Regions from separate parts of the Actinosynnema sp. NPDC023658 genome, predicted to be linked through region 1. Evidence: riboswitches for the same ligand, from Rfam matches in the RefSeq annotation. Region 1 holds a riboswitch; each other region holds the start of a gene.
What was found. Region 1 has a riboswitch for thiamine pyrophosphate ahead of AB0G02_RS15025 (thiamine ABC transporter substrate-binding protein). Riboswitches for the same ligand answer to the same signal wherever they lie in the genome.

Region 1 (6,283 bases):
AAGTCGGGGCAGTGCAGGTGGATCGCGTCGCCGAACGCCCGGTCGGCCCGCCGCGGGACCCGTCGCCCGGTCGCCTTCTCGCGACGACGGCGTTCCTGGAGGGCTACCGCGCGTTCCCTCCAGACCGCACGGGCTTCTTCCAGCTCGTCCACCGCGCGGCGCAGTGAACCGAGGTCGTCCTCCAACTGCTGCGGGATGCGGGCGTTGACGACGAGGTGGTGCCAGGTGGCGCGGAAGCCGTAGGGGGCGAAGTGCAGCGCGCACTCCCGAAGGGCGAGCAACCGCGCGCGAGGGGTGAGCGCGTCGTCGCGCACCCGCCGGGCAGCCGCGGGGAAGCTCGTCACGATCGGATCGTAGGGGGAACGCCGGTACTCGTGCCGCCGGTTCGAGCTCGATCCCCAACCGGCCGGGTCCGCCCGTTCACCGGTTGCGGCATCGTCGGCTGCGCGTCGGTCAGGTCATGCCGCCCCCGTCAGGCTCGGCGGTCGCCCCGGTGGCCCGCCCGGAGCGGGTTCACGGGTGTTGCCGCGGCGGGGTGACGGGGATGGACTGGGCGTGGTGGAAGACGTCGTCGGGGTCGACGGCGCGTTTGGCGCGCACGAGCCTGCCGAAGTTGGTGGCGCCGTAGTAGAGCTGCCACCAGCTCGCCGCCTCGGCGGTGGGGCGTTCCGGCAGGTCGGCGTCGAGGTAGTTGACGAAGCAGCCGTCGGTGGCGGCGCCGTCGGGGTCGTGGTCGGCCGCTGCGGGCACCCCGCCGGTCTCGGCGTAGATGCGGGTGTAGGTGTCGCGCAGCCACCGGACGTGGTCGTCGTCCTGGGCGGGGTCGGTCCAGAAGGTCATGTACTGGACCTTGATCACCGAGTCGCGGTGCGGGGTGGCGGTGGCCTGCTCGGTGGTGGCGTTGACCTGCCCGCCGTAGGTGTCCAGGGACACCCGGGCGCCCTCCGCGCCCCGACCGGCGGCGGCGAACGTGGCGACCAGGGTGTCCACCTGGTGGTCGGTGAGGCGGCGGTGGTAGGCCGACTTGTAGTCGGCACGCCGGTTCCAGGTGCCCTGAGCGTGGCCCGGGCCCGGGTCAGGCTCTCGGGCGCGTCGTCGTCGATGGCGACCTGGGTGGTGAGGTTGATCGCCCGCGAGTCGGAGGTCAGCTGCGGGAAGACGCGGAACAGCGCGAACAGCTGGTTGTCCGCGGTGGACCCGGGGGTGGAGCGGCACTCGCACCAGCGGCTGAAGCGGCGCAGCATGCGGGCCGGCTCGGCGCCGCCGGAACCGACCTGGTCCCAGCCGATGGTGATGTCGTGCAGCAGCACCTGGCGCGGGGCGCGGGGGAGCAGTTCGCGCGGGGGAGTGCGGTCGTCGGCGCCGGCGGTGACCACTTCGACGCCGTGCAGGTGGTCCACGGTGAGCCCGTTGCGGCGGGACAGCAACCCGTAGCCGCCGCCGACGATGTGCCCGCCGGCGCCGACGGTGGCGCACGACCCGCCGGGGATGGTGGTGCCCCAGCGGCGGTGCAGCTTCACCGGTCGGCCAGCGTGAACGCCTCGTCGTGGTCGTGCGTCACGACCAGCGCGGTCGCGCCCGTCTCGCGCAGCAGCCGCGCCAGGTCCACCGCCAGCTGCTCCCGCAACGCCCGGTCCAGCGCGGACAGCGGCTCGTCCAGCAGCAGCAGCCGGGGTCGCGGCGCGAGGGCGCGGGCCAGCGCCACCCGCTGCTGCTCGCCACCGGACAGCGACGTGACCCGCCGCCCGCCGAACCCGGCGAGGCCGACCAGCTCCAGCAGCGCGGCCACCCGCTTCTCGCGCGCCTCCCGCTCCACCCGCCGCATCCGCAGCCCGAACGCGACGTTGCCCGCCACGTCCCGGTGCGGGAACAGCTGCCCGTCCTGGAACACCAACCCGAAACCGCGCCGGTGCACGGGCGTGCCGGCCAGGTCCACGCCGTCCCACGACACGGTCCCCGCGCTCGGCGGCTCCAACCCGGCCACCGCGCGCAGCAACGTCGACTTGCCGCAGCCCGACGGCCCGAGCAGCGCCACCACCTCGCCGTCCGCGATCGACAGGTCCACACCGGACACCGCCGCCACGTCCCCGTACCGCACGCCCAGCCCGTCGACGCGCAACGACATCAGAACTCCCCGCCGCTCGGCACGCGCAACCGCTCGATCACCAGCACGGCCGCCGTGGTCACCACCATCAGCAACGCGCACGCCGCGTAGGCCATCTGGCTGTTCAGCTGACCCGGCCGCGACATCAGCCGGGCGATCACCACCGGCAACGTCGGCGCGTCCGGTCGGGCCAGGAAGCTCGTCGCGCCGAACTCCCCCAGCGCCACCACGAACCCGAACCCGGCCGCCGCCAGCAGCGACCGCGACGCCAGCGGGAGGTCGACCTCCCGCCACACCCGCCACGGGCTCGCGCCCAGCGTCGCCGCCGCCTGCCGCAGCCGTTCGTCCACGGCCCGCAGCACGGGCAGCACGATCCGCACGATCAACGGCGTCACAACCAGCGCCTGCGCCAACGGCACCAGCAGCGGTGACGTGCGGAAGTCACCGGGCAGCGCGTCCATGGTGACCAGGTAGCCGAAGCCGAGCGTCACCGCGGACACGCCCAGCGGCAGCATCAGCGCCGTGTCCAGGGTCTCCGCGAACCACGACCCGTGCCGCCGCAGGCCCACCAGCACCACCGCCGACACCACGCCGACCAGCAACGCCACCAACGTCGCGTCGGTCGCCACGAGCACGGAGTTCACCGCCGCGTCCAGCCCCGACACGGCCAGCGTGCCGCGCTCCCCCGTGCCGGTCAGCGCCGCGTACCCGGCGAGGCTCCAGCCGTCGTCGGTCGCCAACGACCTCAGCACCAGCCCCACCACCGGCGTGAGCAGCGCCACCACCACCAGCCAGGCCGCCACGACCACGCCCCGCTCGCCGCCCACCGGTCGACGCGGCGGCTCGACCCGCAGCGGCAACCCCTGCTCCCGCCTGCGCCGCGCCAGCCCGCCGACCACCAGCACCGCGACCACTGCGACGAACTGCAGCAACGACAGCGCGGCGGCCCCGGACAGGTCGAACAGCTCCACCGTGCGCAGGTAGATCTCGGTCTCCAGGGTGCGGTGGCGCGCGCCGCCGAGCACCAGCACCACGCCGAAGCTGGTGGCGCAGAACAGGAACACCACCGACGCCGCCGACCCGATCGCGGGCGCCAACGACGGCAGCACCACGGACGTGAACGCGCGCACGCGTGACGCGCCCAGGGCCCGTGCCGCGTCCTCCGCGCGCCGGTCGACCCGCGCCCACAGGCCGCCGACCGTGCGGGCGACCACGGCGACGTTGAAGAACGCGTTGGCCAGCACGATCGGCAGCACACCGCCGTCGGGCCACAGCGCCCGGAACGCCAGCCCCACCACCACGGTCGGCAGCACGAACGGCACCATCACCGCCGCCCGGACCACGCCCGTGCCGCGGACCCGGCAGCGGGCCAGCAGGAACGCCACCGGCAGGCCCGCGACCAGCGCCAGCACCGTCGACGCGGCGGCCTGGCCGAGGGTGAACCCGACCAGGTCCCACGTGTCGGCGCGGGCCAGGACCGGCAGCACACCGCCGTCACCCAGGCCGAGCCCGACGATCGCCAGCACCGGCCAGGCGAAGAACACCCCCAGGAACGCCAGGGGCAGCAGCGCGGCCAGCGACCACGTCAGCCGCGGGCTCGGGGACAGCCGTCGACCTGGGTGCGCCCGTCGGCTCAGCCCTGGACCAACGTGCGCCACTGCTGCACCCACCGCTCGCGGTTCGCGTCGACCTCGTCGGCGGGCAGCGACCGCGCGGTGGTGGGCAGCGGAGCGGCCTTCGTCCACGCCTCGGGCAGCGCGACGCCCTCGCGGGCCGGGTAGACGTACATCTGCCCCGGCACGGCGGCCTGCACCTGCTCGCCCAGCAGGAAGTCGACGACCTTCTTCGCGTCCTCGGGGTTCTTCGCGCCGTTCAGCACGCCCGCGTACTCGACCTGGCGGTAGCACGTGTCCAGCAGCGCCTTGGTGCGCGGCGTGCCGTCGTCACCGATCTCCGCCGACGGCGACGACGCGTACGACACGACGATCGGCCGCGGCCCCTTGCCGCTGGAACCGGAGAAGTCCTGGGTGTAGGCCTCTTCCCAGCCGCTGACGACCTTCACGCCGTTGGCCTTGAGCTGACCCCAGTAGTTCGTCCAGTTGTCCGCGCCGAACCGGTCGATGGTGCCGAGCAGGAACGCCAGGCCCGGTGACGACGTCGCCGGGTCCTCGACCACCAGCATGTCCCGGTACTTCGGGTCGGCCAGGTCGGAGTACTGCTTCGGCTCACCGACGTCCTTGAACGCCGCCACGTCGATGTTGAGGCACACGTCACCGACGTCGACGGCGTGCAGCCGGTTCGGCGGGTCGAGCTGGTAGCGCTGCGAGCCCTTCTGCGCCTCGGGGCTCGCGTACTCCGCGAACACGCCTTCCTTCAGCGCGCGGGACGCGAACGTCGAGTCCACGCCGAAGGCGACGTCACCGATCGGGGCGTCCTTGGTCAGGACCAGCTTGTTGGTCACCTCGCCCGCGTCACCGCTCGCGAGGGTCTTGATCGTGATGCCGGTGTCGGTCTTGAACTTGTCCAGCAGCTCGGGGCTGAGCGCGAACGAGTCGTGCGTCACCAGCGTGACGACCCGCTCCCCCGCCGCCGGCGCGTCGGACGTGGTCACCGAACAGGCCGTGAGCAGCGCGAACGCGGTCACGGCGGGCAGCACTCGTCGGAACATCATCTCTCCCTACACCGGCATGACCCGGATCAGGTGTGGACGGTCGAAGGCTCGCGCGCCTTCCTCTCAGCCCGGCGCAGCACCGGACTCCCGTGGCGAACGCGCAGCTTACCCCGCGCGGTGGCACGATCGGCCCCATGGCCGAGCTGCTGACCGACGACCAGGTGACCGCCTCGCTGACCGCGCTGCCCGACTGGCGGGCGCAGGACGCCGCGCTGGTGCGCACCGTGGAGCTGGAGAGCTTCGCGCAGGCGTTGCAGGTGGTGAACCGGGTGGCGGAGATCGCGGAGAACGACGACCACCACCCCGACATCGACATCCGCTGGCGCACGCTCACGTTCCGGTGCAGCACGCACTCCACCGGCGGGATCACCGCGCTGGACGTGTCACTCGCGGAGGAGATCGACGGGGTCCTCGACGCGCTGCGCTGAGGCCTTCGCCCGGTCCCGGAGGACGACGGCGATCGTGACCAGCGTGAGCAGGCCCACCGCCGGGTAGACCCAGCCCAGCGCCGAGTAGTACCAGGGGCGGGGGATGATCCAGATCGACGGCTGCGCCTTGAGCAGGAACGAGATCAGGTAGCTGCCGATAGCCAGGACCCACGCGACGGCGGTGGCGGTGGCGAGCCGGTGCCGGGCCGAGTAGATCAACCACATCAGGGCGGGCACGGCCCACACCCAGTGGTGGCTCCACGAGATCGGTGAGACGAGCAGGCCGAGGAACTGCACGGCGACGACCATCGCCAGCACGTCCTTCGCCTTCACCGCCGCGCGCAGCGCGAACCCGGCGAGCACGGCGGCCACGGCCACCGCGGCGAGGAACAGCGGCCCCGTGCCGATGTCGTAGCCGACCGTGCGGGACAGCGCGCCGCGCAGCGACTGGTTGATCGCGGACCCGACCGGGCCGACCCGGGAGGCGTCACCGAGCAGGTGGAACCAGTACTCGTTCGACAGGGCGGGCGACACCGCGTACGCCACCGCGACCGTGCCGAAGAACGCCGCGATCGACCACACCGCCGCCTTGTACTGGCGGTTGACCAGGAAGTAGAGGCCGGAGATGGCGGGCGTGAGCTTCAACCCGGCCGCGATGCCGACGCCCGCGCCCCGCTTCCAGTTCCGGGCGCTGACCATCGTGCCGAGCAGGAGGGCCGCCAGCACCAGGTTGATCTGCCCGTAGTTCAGCGTGGTGCGGACGGGTTCGACCCACACGAACAGGCCGGTCCACAGCATCGCGCGGCGCGGGTCGTGGCTGCCGAGGAGTTGCAGCGACTTGCGGGTGGTGAACCACAGGCAGGCCAGGCAGACGAGCTGCCAGAACCACCGCGCCACGCCCCACGGCACCCACGACAGCGGCACGAAGACCAGCGCGGAGAACGGCGGGTAGGTGAACGGCAGGGCGAACTGGTCGGAGAACTCCTTGAGCCGCCAGTCGTAGAGCAGGCCGGTGAACAGCTCCGGCGAGGCGTTGCGGTAGACCATCAGGTCCACCATGGTCATCTTCGTCTGGAACGC
Region 2 (4,594 bases), on a different contig from region 1:
TCCGCGGCCGCGGTCCGGGCCCGACCGGCCGGGAGCGGCGGCGGGGTGAGCGTGCCGAGGCGGTGGAGGAGGACCCGCACCCCGGGCGTCGCCACCGCGCCCGCGTGCCGTTGCCACGCCTCGCCGAAGGCGGTGGCGGTGTCGTGGTCCGCGGTGACGCCGGCGAGCGTGACGCCGAGGCCGGCGAGGTGGGCGGCGAGGGCGTCGGCCTGCCCGGGGGAGAGGCCGGTGAGCGTCAGGCGTCCCGTCGGACGGCGGTAGCAGGCGGCGCGGACCTCACCCCCCGACTCCAGCCGGCCGAAGACGGTGGCGCCCGCCCCGGGCACGTCGCCGCGGGCGCGCAACCTCTCGGTCACGGTCAGCGGCATGGTGTGCAGGTCGGGCCGCGACCGCAGGAAGTCCCCGGCCCGGCCCAGGAAGTCGTCGACGTCTTCGGTCAGGTGCCAGCCGTCCGCGCGCATGCCTCATGGTCCCGGGTGCGCCCGGCCTGACTTGCCCCGGTCGACGCCTGCACCAGCTCCACCGCCCCGCTGACCAGCCCCGCGACGGCGAACACCACGAACGGCCGCCGCGTGGCCAGGGTGGCGGAGAACCCGGCCGGCTCTCCCACCGCCAGAACGACGGCCGGCCCTACCCACCGCCAGAACGACCGGCGGCCCTCCCACCGCCACGACGACCCGGCTAACCCTCCAACCGCCACAACGGCGACACAGGACCGACACCGGCGCCCAACGGGTACGCGGCGGCCACCGAGCGGACCACGAAGTCCTTGCCGAACCGCACCGCCGTCGGCACGTCCGCACCCCTCGCCAGCTGCGATGCGACAGCCGACGCGAGCGTGTCACCGCTGCCGTGCGTGTGCCGGACGTCGTACCGCGGCCCGACCAGCTCGACGAACCCCGCCCCGTCGTACAGCAGGTCCAGGCACTCCGGGTCGTCCCACAGGTGACCGCCCTTGACCAGCACCCACCGCGGGCCCATCGCGTGCAGCGCCTCGGCGGCCTTGCGCTGGTCGGCACGGCTGCGCACGTCGATGCCGGTGAGCAGCCGCACCTCGTCCAGGTTCGGCGTGACCAGCGTCGCCCGCGGGAACAGCAGCGTCCGCAACGCGTGCAGCGCGTCGTCGGCCAGCAGCTGGTCGCCGTGCATCGACGCGGCCACCGGGTCCACCACGAACGGCCCGACGTCGACCCGGTCCAGCGCCCCCGCGACCGCCTCGATGATCGCCGCCGACGCCAGCATCCCCGTCTTCGCCGCGTCCACCCCGATGTCGGACGCCACCGCCTCGATCTGCGCCGCCACCACGTCCGCCGGGATCTCGGTGTACCCGGTGACGCCCAGCGAGTTCTGCACGGTCACCGCCGTGACCGCCGTCATCCCGTGCACGCCGCACGCGAACAACGTCCGCAGGTCGGCCTGCAGGCCCGCACCACCGCCGGAGTCCGACCCGGCGATGGTGAGGACCTTCGGTGGCGCGGACGCCATCACTCGACCACCGGCAGGTAGACCTTGTTGCCGTGCTCGGAGAACTCACCCGACTTCTCCGACATGCCCGCCTCGATCGCCTCCACAGTGGACAGACCGCGCTCCTCCGCGTACCGCCGCACGTCCTGGGTGATCTTCATCGAGCAGAACTTCGGCCCGCACATCGAGCAGAAGTGCGCCGTCTTCGCCGGTGCGGCGGGCAGCGTCTCGTCGTGGAACGACCGCGCCGTGTCCGGGTCCAGCGACAGGTTGAACTGGTCCTCCCACCGGAACTCGAACCGGGCCTTCGACAGCGCGTCGTCCCAGTCCTGCGCGCCCGGGTGCCCCTTGGCCAGGTCCGCCGAGTGCGCCGCGATCTTGTACGTGATCACGCCCGTCTTCACGTCGTCCCGGTTCGGCAGGCCCAGGTGCTCCTTCGGCGTGACGTAGCACAGCATCGCCGTGCCCAACCAGCCGATCTGCGCCGCGCCGATGGCCGACGTGATGTGGTCGTACGCGGGCGCGATGTCCGTGGCCAGCGGCCCGAGGGTGTAGAACGGCGCCTCGCCGCACCACTCCTCCTCCAACCGCACGTTCTCCGCGATCTTGTGCATCGGCACGTGACCCGGGCCCTCGATCATCACCTGCACGTCGTGCGCCCGCGCGACGTGCGTCAACTCGCCCAACGTGCGCAGCTCCGCGAACTGCGCCTCGTCGTTGGCGTCCGCGATCGACCCCGGCCGCAGCCCGTCACCCAGCGAGAACGTCACGTCGTAGGCGCGCAGGATCTCGCACAGCTCCTCGAAGTGCGTGTAGAGGAAGCTCTCCTTGTGGTGCGCCAAACACCAAGCCGCCATGATCGACCCGCCGCGCGACACGATGCCCGTGACGCGGCGAGCGGTCAGCGGCACGTACCGCAGCAGCACCCCCGCGTGCACCGTCATGTAGTCCACGCCCTGCTCGGCCTGCTCCACCACGGTGTCGCGGTAGACCTCCCACGACAGCTTCGCCGGATCGCCGTCGACCTTCTCCAACGCCTGGTAGATCGGCACCGTGCCGATCGGCACCGGCGAGTTCCGCATGATCCACTCGCGGGTCTCGTGGATCCGCCTGCCCGTCGACAGGTCCATGATCGTGTCCGCGCCCCACCGCGACGCCCACACCATCTTCTCCACCTCCTCCTCGATCGAGGAGGACACCGCCGAGTTCCCGATGTTCGCGTTGATCTTGACCAGGAACTTCTTGCCGATGATCATCGGCTCGGCCTCGGGGTGGTTGCGGTTGAGCGGGATCACCGCCCGCCCGGCCGCCACCTCGTCCCGGACGAACTCCGGGCTCATGCTTTCGCGCGCCGCGACGAACCGCATCTCCGGCGTGATGATCCCCGCCTTCGCGTACGCCAGCTGCGTCACCGCGCCGCCCACCGGCTCCCGCGCCGCGACCCACTCCGCGCGCAACCGCGGAAGTCCACTGTGGACGTCGATGGTCGCGTCCCCGTCGGTGTACGGACCCGAGGTGTCGTACAGGTCGACGTGCTCGCCGTTGGTCAGCTCCACCCTGCGGAACGGGACCCGCACACCCTCGCCCACCTCGCGGTAGACCTTCCGCGAGCCCGAAACGGGCCCGGTCGTGACACTGGGCTTGACCGAACGGTCGTCGAGTGCCGTCACGTCGTTCCTCCCTACGCCGGCATTACCCGGTCAGGTTCCGGCGGTCGGCGGCACCGGGACCTCGAAGTCCCAGCCGCCCTCTCAGCCCGCTGTGGCGCGAGCTCCCGCGTGTGTTGAGTTGTCGGACTGTCGAGCTGACCATAGCCACGGCCCGGTGCCGATGCCAAGGTGCGGATGCCAAGGGCCACCGTTTGCGCGTACCTTTCACCGCGTGGCTGATCACCAGCCGTTCCCGCCCGGCGCCCGGCGCGTGGCCCGCCCCGCCGCCGTCTCGCCGTGCCCGTCGTGCGGCGACCTGGCCGGCCGCGGCTACCCCGCCTGCCGGTACTGCGCCGAGCTCGTCGACCAGTACTGGCTGCTCGACTGGCAGGTGCTGCTGGCCGCCGAACAACTCGCCGAAGGCGGCTCCGGCGAACGCGAACTGGCCGAGCTCGTCCTCGCCGACGAGGTCGGCCACCACCCCTGGACCTGCACCGACTGGGCGATGACCCTCGTCACGTGCAGCCAGTGCGGCGACGAACTCGCCACCGGACCCGCCGACTGCGTCCGCTGCGCCATGGCCGACGGCCTGCGCTGGTCCTGGGACCACGCCGGGTACCCCCACGCCATGACCGCCGGCGAACACGCGCTGCGGGTGGCCAGGGCGACCCTGCGCGCACCCCACCGCGCCCGTGCCGCCACCGTCGGCGCCTGGCGGCTGCTGATGCCGTTCCTGCTGGTGGGCGCACTGCCGACGGTCGGCCAGGTGCGGCGCATCAGGGCCGCCGTCCTCGCCGGCGCCTACGCCGACCTGGCCCGCTGCGCCACGCACGTCAAGCTGGCGTCGTTCCCCGAGCTGCCCTGGCGCCGCCCCGAGCGCCCGTCGCGCCCCGACCACCAACCCAGGTCCCCGCGCGACCAGCGCGCCACCGCCGACCCGGTCCGCGAGCGGTCGACCCCCGGCGCGCACGAGCCCGCCGCGGACCCGGCCTAGCGCTCCGACCGCCATGTGATCCGGATCACTGACGACAACGCGGTCCGGTCCACCACGTCTTCCCGATGACGCCGAGAACAACGCCGGCGAATACGCCGGCGAGCGACATCGCGCGGCGTCACCTGAATTCCGGGGGGAATACAACCGTGCAAAAAATCGTGAAGACAACCGTGCCCCTGCTCGCCTCCGTGGCGACCGCACTCGCGCTCACCGCACCGGCCGACGCGGCGAGCGACCCCACCGTCGGACGCGCCAAGCCCATCGACACCCGCGTCGACCTCGACGGGGACCACCGACCCGACAAGGTCGTCCTCGAAGTCGTCCCCGACAACCCGGACGAACAACAACTCGTCGCCACCGTCAGCGGAATCCGCCTCACCGCCCGGATCCCGCTCCACTCCTACCCCGGCATCCGACCGCTGCGCGTGGTCGACATCGACGCCGACGGGCGGGACGAAATCATCGTCACCGAATCCGTCGGCGCGAA
Region 3 (10,572 bases), on a different contig from region 1:
CAGCCCGGCGAGCACGGACACGATCACGACGACCCCGGTGAACACCACGGTCCGCACCGCGATCGTCCAGAAGTCCGGGTCGCCCAGGATCTCGGTGTAGTTGTCCAGACCGGTCCACACGACCTCGCCGCGGGTCAGCTCGCGCAGGTTCAGCTTGCGGAAGCTGGTCACCACGACGGAGAGGACGGGCCAACCGATCAACCAGAGGATGGCCACCACGGCGGGTGCCAACAGCAGGTAGGGCAGCGCCCGGTCGAAGGCGCCACCCCGACGGCGCGGTGCGCCGTCCGGTGCGGCACGCCGCGGTGCCGACGAGGAGTTCGTCGGCACCGCGGCGTCGGTCGTGTGCACGGCCGTCATCCGGTCGTCATCCGCCCAGGGTCTTCGACAGGGCGGAGTTCGCGTCGGCCGTCGCCTGGTCCAGCGGCTTCGCGCCGGTCAGGTACGCGGTCAGCATGTCCTTCAGCGGGTTCTGACCCGCCTCGACCGCGGCCCACGACGGCGTGGTCGGGGTGACCTTGCCGTTCGGGGCGGAGTCCGCCAGCGCCTTGCCGATCGGGGTGGTGGCGAGCTTGGAGGTGTCGGTCGAGGTGCCGGGCACCGCGCCGCCCTCGGCCAGCATGTCCTGGTACTTCGCCGAGCTGAGCAGCTTCAGGTACTCCTTGGCCAGGTCCTGGTTCTTGCTGCCGGCCGGGATGGCGAGGTTCGAGCCGCCGAGGAACACCGGGGCGGTCTTGCCCGCGGTCTTCGACGGGATCGGGAACGCCGAGGTCTTCTCCTTCAGGTCCGGGTTGGCCTTGACGGCGCCCGCGAGCTCCCACGGCAGGCCGATCATCATGCCGACCTTGCCCGTGCCGAAGACCTCCATCTGCTGCGGGGTGGCCTCGTCGGCGTCCTTCGGGGCCTTCGTGCCGGAGGTGTCGACCAGCTTCTTGTAGAACTCCAGGCCGGCCTTGGCCTGCGGGGTGTCCACCGAGCCCGCCCACGCGGAGCCCTGCGACTTGGCGACGTCGCCGCCCTCGTCCCAGATGAACGACAGCAGCACGTACCACGACTGGCCGGGCAGGTAGAGGGGCTGGAAGTCGGGGTCCGCGGCGTTCGCGGCCTTCAGCTTCTCGATCGCGCCGACCCACTCGTCACGCGACTTGGGCGGAGCGGTGATGCCCGCGGCCTGGAACAGGTCGGTGCGGTAGATGACCGTGCGGTTGGCCGCGTAGAACGGCAGGCCGTACTGCTTGCCGTCCCAGGTCAGCGAGTCCTTCAGACCGCCGAGCCACTTGTCGCCGTTGAGGTCCGAGACGTCGCCGCTGAGGTCGAGCAGCGTCTCCTCGGCCGCGAACTTCGCCGTCTGGGTGTTGCCCAGCTCGATGACGTCAGGCGGGTTGTTGCTGGTCAGAGCGGTGGTCAGCTTCTCCTGGATGCCGTTCCACTTCTGGACCTCGTACTTGACGGTGACGCCGGCGTGCGAGTCCTGGAACTCCTTGTTCAGCGCGTCGGTCAGGGTGGTCGGCGCCGAGCCGTCCATCAACCACACCGTCAGCGTCTTGGGTTCCCCGGAGTTGCCGCTGCCGCCGCCGTCGGAGCTCGTGCCACATCCGGCCACGGCCACCGCGAGTGCGGCGGCACCTACGGCCAGTCCTCTCCAGCCCTTCACGTTGTGCGCCCTTTCCCCATGCCCCGATCCCAACGACCGGAACTCCAAGTGGTGTAGACCAATGCGGCCTAGAGTGTGCCTCGCCACAGGGCATGTCAAGGCCGTTGCGGGACCGTTGCAAAGTCATCGGATCATTTTTCCGGCCCTTGTCGGGGGTTCGGGCGCACGATCCGACGAGGACAAGGCATCCTGTGTCTGGGAGCGCTGGCAAGGTCGGCCGGCAAGCGGCGAGGAGGAAGGCATGCTCGAGACGAGCCCTGCGACTGGCGTGGACGCCAGGACTCGCGCGCAGCGCGAGCCGAAGTACTGGGGACTCAAGCGGCATCTGCTCGACCTCCTGCGCGCGTTGCCGCCAGGATCGCCCATCCCGACGGAGCGATCCTTGGCGGCGGAGTTCGACGTGTCCAGGACCACGGTGAGGCAAGCGCTTGCCGAACTCACCGTGGAAGGTCGGTTGCTGCGCGTGCAGGGCAAGGGCACGTTCGCGGCCGAACCGAAGGTGGCCCAACGCCTGCAGCTGTCGTCGTACACAGAGGACATGAAGGCCCAGGGCAGGCAGCCCTCGTCCCGCCTGATCGAGGCCTCGGAGATGGCCGCGGAGGCCGAGCTGGCCAGGCTGCTGGGCGTGCGGGCGGGCGCGAAGGTCCTCCGCCTGCACCGGCTGCGACTGGCCGACGGCGAGCCCATGGCGATCGAGACGACGCACCTTGCGCTGGGCCGGTTCCGCGGCCTGCGGCGCTACCTCGCGCCGGGCGCGTCGCTGTACCAGGTGCTGCGGGAGCGGTTCGGCGTCGAGATGGGACACGCGGAGGAGACCATCGAGACGGCGCTGGCCTCGCCGGAGGAGGCCGAGCTGCTGGGTGCCGACATCGGTCTGCCGATGCTGCTGCTGTCGCGGCACTCGTTCGACACCGAGGGCAACCCGGTGGAGTGGGTGCGCTCGGTCTACCGGGGCGACCGCTACAAGTTCGTGGCCACCCTGAACCGCCCCGCCGGCTAGCCCGGGGAGCCTGACGCGACCCGGCCGGGACCGGGTGGCGTCGCGGGCCGCCCGGCTGGATGCCGCCACCCCGGGTCGCGCGACCCTCGTGCGCCGACCTGGGCCACACCGAGCCGGACCGAGCCGCGCCGCCACGCCACGCCGAACTCGACCGACCCCGCCTGCCCGGACTCCGACCCCGCCCGCCCAGTCACACCCAAGCCTCACCCCCGCAGGTTGCAGGTCGCGGTGCCGGTGGGAACGCGGTGTCGCATTCCCGCGCGGCCGACCTGGCGACATTCCCTCGCGGCCGGCCCGCGCCTCCGACCGCCCGGGTCTCGCGCCCCCGCGCTGCTCGCTAGCACCTTCCGCGCGGCCGGACCGCACCTCCCACGCGACCTGCTTGGCGCACTCCCTCGCGGCTGGCGCGCACCCTCCGCCGGGGCCGGACCGCGCCCTCCGCACTGCCAGCCCGCACCCCCCGCGCTGCCAGGCCGCACCATCCGCGTGGCTGGTCCGCGCCCTCCGCGCTGCCGGCCTGCACCTTCTGTGCGGCTGGCCCGCACTCCCGCGTGGCTGGCTCGCGCTCCCGGGTGGCCGGTCCGCACTCCCGCGTGGCCGGTCCGGCGCGCTTCGCAGGCGTACCCCGGCCAGGGGGACCCCTGTTCTTCATCCTGCCACCCGCCACCGACGGGTTCGGGTGCTCCGGCGCGGCCTGTGGACAACCTCCGGCGCAGAATGGGTCGGTGGCGGACACTGTGGTGTGGGGGACCGGACGGGCGCGGGCTGTGCTGGCCACGACCATCCTCGGCTCGGGCATGGCGATGTTGGACAGCACGATCGTCAACGTCGCCCTGCCCCGCATCGGCGGGGAGCTCGGGGCGTCCGTCGCCGGCCTCCAGTGGATCCTCGACGGCTACCTGCTGGCGCTCGCCTCGCTGATCCTGGTCGCGGGCTCGCTCGGTGACCGGTACGGCCGCCGCCGGGTCTTCACCTTCGGCGTCCTCTGGTTCGGCGCGGCCTCGCTGCTGTGCGGCCTCGCGCCCACGACGGAACTGCTGGTCCTCGCACGCGTCCTCCAGGGCGTCGGCGGCGCGCTGCTCACCCCCGGCTCGCTGGCCATCCTCCAGTCGGTGTTCGTCCGCGCCGACCGGGGACGCGCGATCGGCACCTGGTCCGGCCTGTCCGGCGTCGCCACGGCGATCGGCCCGCTGATCGGCGGGCTGCTCGTGCAGGCCTGGTCGTGGCGGCTCGCGTTCCTGGTGAACCTGCCGGTCGCGGCGCTCTGCGTGTGGCTGGCCCGCCGCCACGTGCCGGAGTCCCGCGACGAGGCCCTGACCGGCCACCCGAACTTCGGCGAGTCGGTCGTCGGCGCGGTCGGCCTGGCGGGCATCACCGGCGCGCTGGTCGAGGCGCCGGTGCGCGGCGCGGACGCGCTCGTGGTCACCGCCGCCGCCATCGGCGTCGCCGGCCTGGTCGCGTTCGTCGTGATGCAACGCCGCGGCCACGACCCGCTGGTGCCCCCGCAGCTGTTCGCCAACCGGACGTTCGTGCTGGCCAACGCCCTGACGTTCCTCGTCTACGCGGCCCTGGGCGGGGTCATGGTGCTGATGGTGCTCCAGCTCCAGGTGTCGCTGCACTACCCGCCCACGGCCGCCGGGCTCGCCAGCCTGCCCATCACGCTGATCATGCTCGCCCTGTCCGCGCGCTCCGGCGCGCTCGCCCAGCGCATCGGGCCCCGCGCCCAACTCGTCGGAGGTCCGGTCCTCATCGGGATCGGCATGCTGATGCTGCGGTGGGTCGAACCGGGCGCCGGCTACTGGACCGGCGTCCTGCCCGGCCTGCTGGTGTTCGGCTTCGGCCTGGCCGCGGTCGTGGCGCCGGTGACGGCGACCGTGCTGGCCGCCGCACCCGACCGGTACGCGGGGATCGCCTCGGGCGTGAACAACGCCGTCGCCCGCACCGGCAGCCTCGTCGCGGTGGCCGTGCTGCCCGCCGTGGCCGGCCTGACCGGCGCCCAGTACGCCGACCCGACCGCGCTCACCGAGGGCTGGCGGACGGCCCTGCTGGTGTGCGCGGTCGCGTCGATCACCGGCGGCCTGCTGGCCATCGGCACGGACAACGGCGTGCTCAAGCCGACCCCCGAGGTGCCCGAGTGCCACAGCTGCGGCATCGACGGCCCACCCGCCCGCGTGCACGACTGACCGGCGCTCACAGGTACCGGGCGAACACCTCCGGGTCGACGTTCCCACCCGACAGCACGGCCACCGCCCGGCCCGCCGACGCCCACTCCGCCGGCCGCGCGAGGTAGGCGGCGGCGGTGACCGCGCCGCTGGGCTCCACCACCAGCCGCGCCCGCCGGGCGAGCACCCCGACCGCCGCGCCGATCTGCTCCTCCGACACCGTGACGATGTCGTCCACGTACGCCAGGATGTGCTCGAACGTCAGCTCGGACGGCTCGGCGCGCAACCCGTCGGCGACGGTCCGGGCCCGGTCGCCCGCCGGCCACCGGACCAGCTCACCCGCCCGCAGCGACGCGGCCGCGTCACCGGCCAGCTCCGGCTCCACCCCGACCACCCGGGTCGACGGGCTGAGCGCCTTCACCGCCGTCGCCACGCCGGACACCAGCCCGCCACCGCTGACCGGCACCAGCACCGTGGCCACGTCCGGCAGGTCGGCCAGCACCTCCAGCCCGATGGTGCCCTGGCCCGCGATGACGTCGCGGTGGTCGAACGGCGGGATCAGCGTCGCGCCCCGCTCGACGACCAGCTCCGCGGCCCGCGCCTCGCGCTGCTCCACCGGCACCTGGAACACCTCGGCGCCGTGCGAGCGGGTCGCCTCGACCTTCACCCGCGGCGTGTCCTCCGGCACGACGATCGCCGCCGGCAGGCCGAACAGCTTCGCCGCGTACGCGACGGCCTGCGCGTGGTTGCCGCTGGAGTAGGCGACGACGCCGCGCGCCCGCACGGCCTCGGGCAGCCGCGCCACGGCGTTGTAGGCGCCGCGGAGCTTGAACGCGCCGACCGGTTGGAGGCTCTCGGGCTTGAGCCACAAGCCGTCGTCGAACCGCAGCAGCGGTGTGCGGACCGCCGCGCCCTCGATGCGGTGCGCGGCGGCCTGGATGTCGGAGAGGGTGACGAGTGCCATGACGACGATCCTCACCCCTGCGGCGGCTCCACACCTACACGGCCCGCTACCGGAACTCCTTCGGTGTCACCCGCTCGGGGCAACAGCATTCACACGTCTGTGGCTTGCCTCGCCGGATCACTTACTTCTGGCAAATCCGCCCGAATCGGTGATCGAATCACTACCTTGAGTGAGAGTTAACTGTCAAACGCTACACAGCGCAGTCACGTGCGCGTGTCCTGTGACACACTTCGCCCTCAGATGGCCCGAACCGTAATAGGTAACAGGGTCATAACGTCGCTCGAACGGGCGAGTACTGGTCGGTAGAGACCGTGGAGGAGGGCCATGCGGGACCTGCGAGCGCTGTCCGCGCGGCGCGTCCTACCGCGGACGACCGGGATATCGGAGACCCGAGCGGCGACCCGGGCGAGGAGTAATGGGGTGGGGCGACCCCTGCCGCCGCCCCACCACCCGTCCCCCTAGAGCCCCCGAGAGCGGTCCCTGCAACCAGGCTCTCGGGTTCCCTGCACCCGAAGATGAGGGAGACGCCTAATGAACCGCACGAGTGCGGTCCGCCTTGCGACGGCCGTCCTGCTGGCCGCCGGCACGGCTACAGCTCTCAGCGTACCGGCCATCGCGGCGCCCGCCGCGCCCCAGGGCGCAACCGCGGCCGACACGGAGAGCTACCCCGCCGAGTTGCTCCAAGCGGTGCAACGCGACCTGGGCCTGAACGCCGAACAGATGACCGCCCGTTTGGCGAGTGACGCTCGCGCGGGTGAGGTCGAGTCCGCGGCGCGGTCCGCGGTCGGCAGCGCCTACGCGGGGTCGTGGATCAACGCGGCCACCGGCAAGACGGTCGTGGCGGTGGCCGACCCGGCGAAGGCGGACGCGGCGCGTGCCGCCGGTGCCGACGCCAAGTACGTCGCCTTCTCGCACCAGCAGCTGACCGGGACCAAGACGGCGATCGACGCCATGGCGGCCCCGAAGTCGGTCACCGGCTGGCGGGTCGACGAGCAGACCAACTCGGTCGTCGTCGAGGTCAACCGCCTCCAGCGCGACGCGGCGGCGGACGCGTTCCTGGCCGAGGCGGCGAAGCTCAGCCCGGCGGTCCGCGTGGTCGAGGTCGACCAGACCCCCACCACGCTGTACGACACGCGCGGCGGCGACGCGTACTACATCGGCGGCACCAGCCGGTGCTCGATCGGCTTCGCGGTCTCCGGCGGTTTCGTGTCGGCGGGCCACTGCGGCCGCGTGGGTGCGACGACGACCGGCTTCAACCGCGTCTCGCAGGGCACGTTCGCGGGCTCGTCCTTCCCGGGCAACGACTACTCCTGGGTCCGGACGAACTCGAACTGGACGTCCCGCCCGTGGGTCAACCGCTACAACGGCACCAACGTCACCATCACCGGCTCCAGCGAGGCGGCGGTCGGCGCGGCGATCTGCCGCTCGGGTTCCACCACCGGCTGGCACTGCGGCACCGTCTCGGCCAAGAACCAGACGGTGAACTACTCGCAGGGCACGGTGTACGGCCTGACCCGCACCAACGTCTGCGCGGAGCCCGGTGACTCGGGCGGTTCGTGGGTGGCGGGCTCCAACTACAGCCAGGCCCAGGGCGTGACCTCCGGCGGTTCGGGCAACTGCTCCTCCGGCGGCACGACCTACTTCCAGCCGGTCAACGAGATCCTGAGCGCCTACGGGTTGAGCCTGACCCGCGGCTGATCGCGCTCCAGGCGCGCGGCTGTCCCCCCTGCGGGCCGCGCACCGCACGACGAACACCCCTCGGGCCACCGGTCCGGGGGGTGTTCCGTTGCGAGGAGGGGTCAGGCGAACTGCACGGAACGCTTGGACAGCCCGTACCAGAAGCCCTCGACGGTGGTCGTGGCCTCCTGCGCGGCGCTCGCGCCCAGCGACACGAACAGCGGCGCGAAGTGCTCGGTGCGCGGGTGGGCGATGGCGGCGGCGGGCGCCTTGCGCCGGAAGTCCAGCAACGCGTCCACGTCGCCGTCGACCAGCGCCCGCCCGGCCCAGTCGTCGAACTCCGCGGACCACGACGGCGGCTCGTAGTCGGTGCCCGCGGACATGTCCACGCAGCTCAGGTTGTGCGTCATGAACCCGCTGCCGACGATCAGCACGCCCTGCTCGCGCAGCGGGGCCAGCCTGCGGCCCACGTCGAACAGCACGCGCGGGTCGAGGCTGGGCAGGGACATCTGCAGCACCGGGACGTCCGCCTCGGGGAACATCTCCTTCAGCGGCACGTAAGCGCCGTGGTCGAGCCCGCGCCGCTCGTCGTGCGCGACGGGCTGCTCGACCAGCCTGGTGACCTCGCGGGCCAGCCCGGGCGCTCCGGGCGCCTCGTAGGTGACGTCGTAGTACCGCTGGGGGAAGCCCCAGAAGTCGTACGTCAGCGGCACGGTCGTGGTCGCGCCGACGGTCAGCGGGTCGTTCTCCCAGTGCGCGGAGACGACGAGGATCGACTCCGGGCGCGGCAGCGTCGCGGACCACGACCTGAGTTCGCCGGTCCACCGTTCGTCGTCGGCCAGCGGGGGCGCCCCGTGGCCCAGGTACAGCACAGGCATCACACCGACGACTGTACGCCGTCTAGTTGAAGTTTCAACCAGGCTGCCGCGGCGCGCGGATCCTCCGCTTCGGTGATGGCGCGCACGACCACCACCCGGTCGGCGCCCGCGGCCAGCACCTCGGGCAGCCGCTCGGCGTCGATGCCGCCGATGGCGAACCACGGCCGGTCCGTCGTGCCCGCCGTCGCGCGCACCAGGTCCAGGCCCGGCGCGGGACGGCCCGGCTTGGTGGGCGTCGGCCAGCACGGGCCGGTGCAGAAGTAGTCCACGCCCGGCTCCCCGGCCGCCGCCCGCGCCTGCGCGACGTCGTGCGTGGAACGGCCGATCGCGATGTCGTCGCCCAGGATGCGGCGGGCGTGCGGCACCGGCAGGTCGTCCTGGCCCAGGTGCAGCACGTCGGCGTCCACGGCGAGCGCCACGTCCGCCCGGTCGTTGACCGCGAGCAGCGCGCCGTGCCGGGCGCACGCCTCCGCGAGCACCTCCAGCGCGGCGATCTCCTGCTTCGCCTCGAGTCCCTTGTCCCGCAACTGCACGACGTCCACGCCGCCCGCGAGCGCGGCGTCCGCGAACTCGGCGAGGTCCGGTCGGGTGGGGGTGCAGAGGTAGAGCCGTGCGCCGGCGAGCCGCCGCCTGATCCGCGTTCCGTCGAGTCCTGGCACGGGCGGCACGGTAACCGCCGGCGCGTTCCGTGCGCTACGGTGGACGTGGTCCGCACGGGAGCCTGGATTGCACCGGGCTGAGAGGGAGCGTGGTTCGCTCCGACCGTCGAACCTGATCCGGGTCATGCCGGCGCAGGGAGCGTGAGTGCCTTGGCAGTGCGAGTGACCGTCCTCGGCGGTGGCGTCATCGGCCTGTCCGCGGCCTGGTGCGCCGCGCGCGCCGGCTACCCGGTCGAAGTGGTCGACGTCCCCTCGCCGCACGGCGGTTCGTGGGTGGCGGGCGGGATGCTCGCGCCGATCACCGAGGCGTGGCCGGGCGACGAAGAGGTGCTGGCCCTCGGGGTCGAGTCGTTGGAGCTGTGGCCCGAGTTCGCCCGCGAGCTGGGCGTGGAGCTGAGCCCGGTGGGCACGCTGGCCGTGGCGGTCGACCGGGCCGACGTCGAGGTGCTGGACCAGCTGTGCGCCTACCTGGAACGGGTGGGGCGGTCGGCGTCCCGGTTGACCGGCCGCGAGCTGAAGGCGCTGGAGCCCGGTCTCGGCGCGGTCCGGAGTGGACTGTCGGTGCCGGGTGACGTGGCCGTGGACAACCGCGCGCTGCTGCGCGCGCTGCGCGAGGCGTGTGCCGCCAACGGTGTGGTGTTCGCGGCGGAGCCCGCCGAGGACCGCGACGTGACGGTGATCGCGGCGGGCGCGTGGAGCCGGGACCTGCACCCGTTGCTGCGCGAGGTGATCCGGCCCGTGAAGGGGGAGATCCTGCGGCTGTCGGCCCGTCCCGGCGCGCTGCCGCCGCCCCGGCACACGATCCGCGCGCACGTGTCCGGCCGGCCGGTGTACCTGGTGCCCCGCGAGGACGGGTTCGTGCTCGGCGCGACCCAGTACGAGGCCGGTTTCGACGGCGGCGTGACCGCGGGCGGCGTGCTGGACCTGCTGCGCGACGCGGAGGTGGTGTGGCCGGGCATCGGTGAGTACGCGCTGGTCGAGACCGCCGCCGGGTTCCGCGCGGGCAGCCCCGACAACGCGCCGGTCGTCGACTGGCTCGAACCCGGAGTGCTGGCCGCCACCGGCCACCACCGCAACGGCCTGCTGCTCGCCCCCGTGACGGCGCGGCGGGTGCTCGCCCTGCTCCGCGAAGGAGGAAACAACCGGTGAAGGCGAAGGTCAACGGTCTGGAGCGGGAGCTGGCCGACGGGTCGACCGTCGCCTCCGTGCTCGCCCTGCTCGACGCGCCGCCCAGCGGTGTCGCGGTCGCGGTGGACGGCGAGGTCGTGCCCCGCGCGGCGTGGGCGACGACGGCGGTCCCCGAGGGGGCCGTGGTCGAGGTGCTGACCGCGGTGCAGGGAGGCTGACGTGGACGACCCCTTGGTGATCGCCGGACGGGAGTTCGGGTCGCGCCTGGTCATGGGCACCGGCGGCGCGGCGAACCTGTCGGTGCTGGAACGCGCGCTGGTGGCGTCGGGCACCGAGCTGACGACGGTCGCGATGCGCCGCCTGGACTCCTCGGGCGGCGGCGTGCTGGACCTGTTGGCGCGGCTGGGGATCTCCGCGCTGCCCAACACCGCCGGCTGCCGCACCGCGGCC

Region 2: linked by a shared signal. The riboswitch ahead of thiC (phosphomethylpyrimidine synthase ThiC) and the one ahead of AB0G02_RS15025 (thiamine ABC transporter substrate-binding protein) in region 1 are both predicted to bind thiamine pyrophosphate.
Region 3: linked by a shared signal. The riboswitch ahead of thiO (glycine oxidase ThiO) and the one ahead of AB0G02_RS15025 (thiamine ABC transporter substrate-binding protein) in region 1 are both predicted to bind thiamine pyrophosphate.

The regions. Positions count from the first base shown of each region.
Region 1 covers NZ_JBFAAX010000108.1:451-6,733, forward strand. Annotated here, with positions in the region: gene AB0G02_RS15000 (hypothetical protein) at 1-344, opposite strand, end outside; gene AB0G02_RS15005 (BBE domain-containing protein) at 514-933, opposite strand; gene AB0G02_RS15010 (hypothetical protein) at 855-1,520, opposite strand; partial or broken gene AB0G02_RS15015 (ABC transporter ATP-binding protein) at 1,520-2,125, opposite strand; gene AB0G02_RS15020 (iron ABC transporter permease) at 2,125-3,762, opposite strand; gene AB0G02_RS15025 (thiamine ABC transporter substrate-binding protein) at 3,738-4,772, opposite strand; TPP riboswitch at 4,760-4,876, opposite strand; gene AB0G02_RS15030 (4a-hydroxytetrahydrobiopterin dehydratase) at 4,910-5,203, shown strand; gene AB0G02_RS15035 (mannosyltransferase) at 5,159-6,283, opposite strand, start outside.
Region 2 covers NZ_JBFAAX010000032.1:366-4,959, reverse strand. Annotated here, with positions in the region: gene AB0G02_RS06915 (GNAT family N-acetyltransferase) at 1-461, opposite strand, end outside; gene thiD (bifunctional hydroxymethylpyrimidine kinase/phosphomethylpyrimidine kinase) at 682-1,485, opposite strand; gene thiC (phosphomethylpyrimidine synthase ThiC) at 1,485-3,134, opposite strand; TPP riboswitch at 3,125-3,252, opposite strand; gene AB0G02_RS06900 (hypothetical protein) at 3,346-4,107, shown strand; gene AB0G02_RS06895 (hypothetical protein) at 4,173-4,594, shown strand, end outside.
Region 3 covers NZ_JBFAAX010000032.1:6,413-16,984, reverse strand. Annotated here, with positions in the region: gene AB0G02_RS06975 (sugar ABC transporter permease) at 1-360, opposite strand, end outside; gene AB0G02_RS06970 (sugar ABC transporter substrate-binding protein) at 368-1,654, opposite strand; gene AB0G02_RS06965 (GntR family transcriptional regulator) at 1,896-2,654, shown strand; gene AB0G02_RS06960 (MFS transporter) at 3,380-4,837, shown strand; gene AB0G02_RS06955 (threonine/serine dehydratase) at 4,845-5,780, opposite strand; gene AB0G02_RS06950 (S1 family peptidase) at 6,312-7,478, shown strand; gene AB0G02_RS06945 (class III extradiol ring-cleavage dioxygenase) at 7,580-8,335, opposite strand; gene thiE (thiamine phosphate synthase) at 8,335-8,994, opposite strand; TPP riboswitch at 9,039-9,150, shown strand; gene thiO (glycine oxidase ThiO) at 9,136-10,143, shown strand; gene thiS (sulfur carrier protein ThiS) at 10,140-10,340, shown strand; gene AB0G02_RS06925 (thiazole synthase) at 10,342-10,572, shown strand, end outside.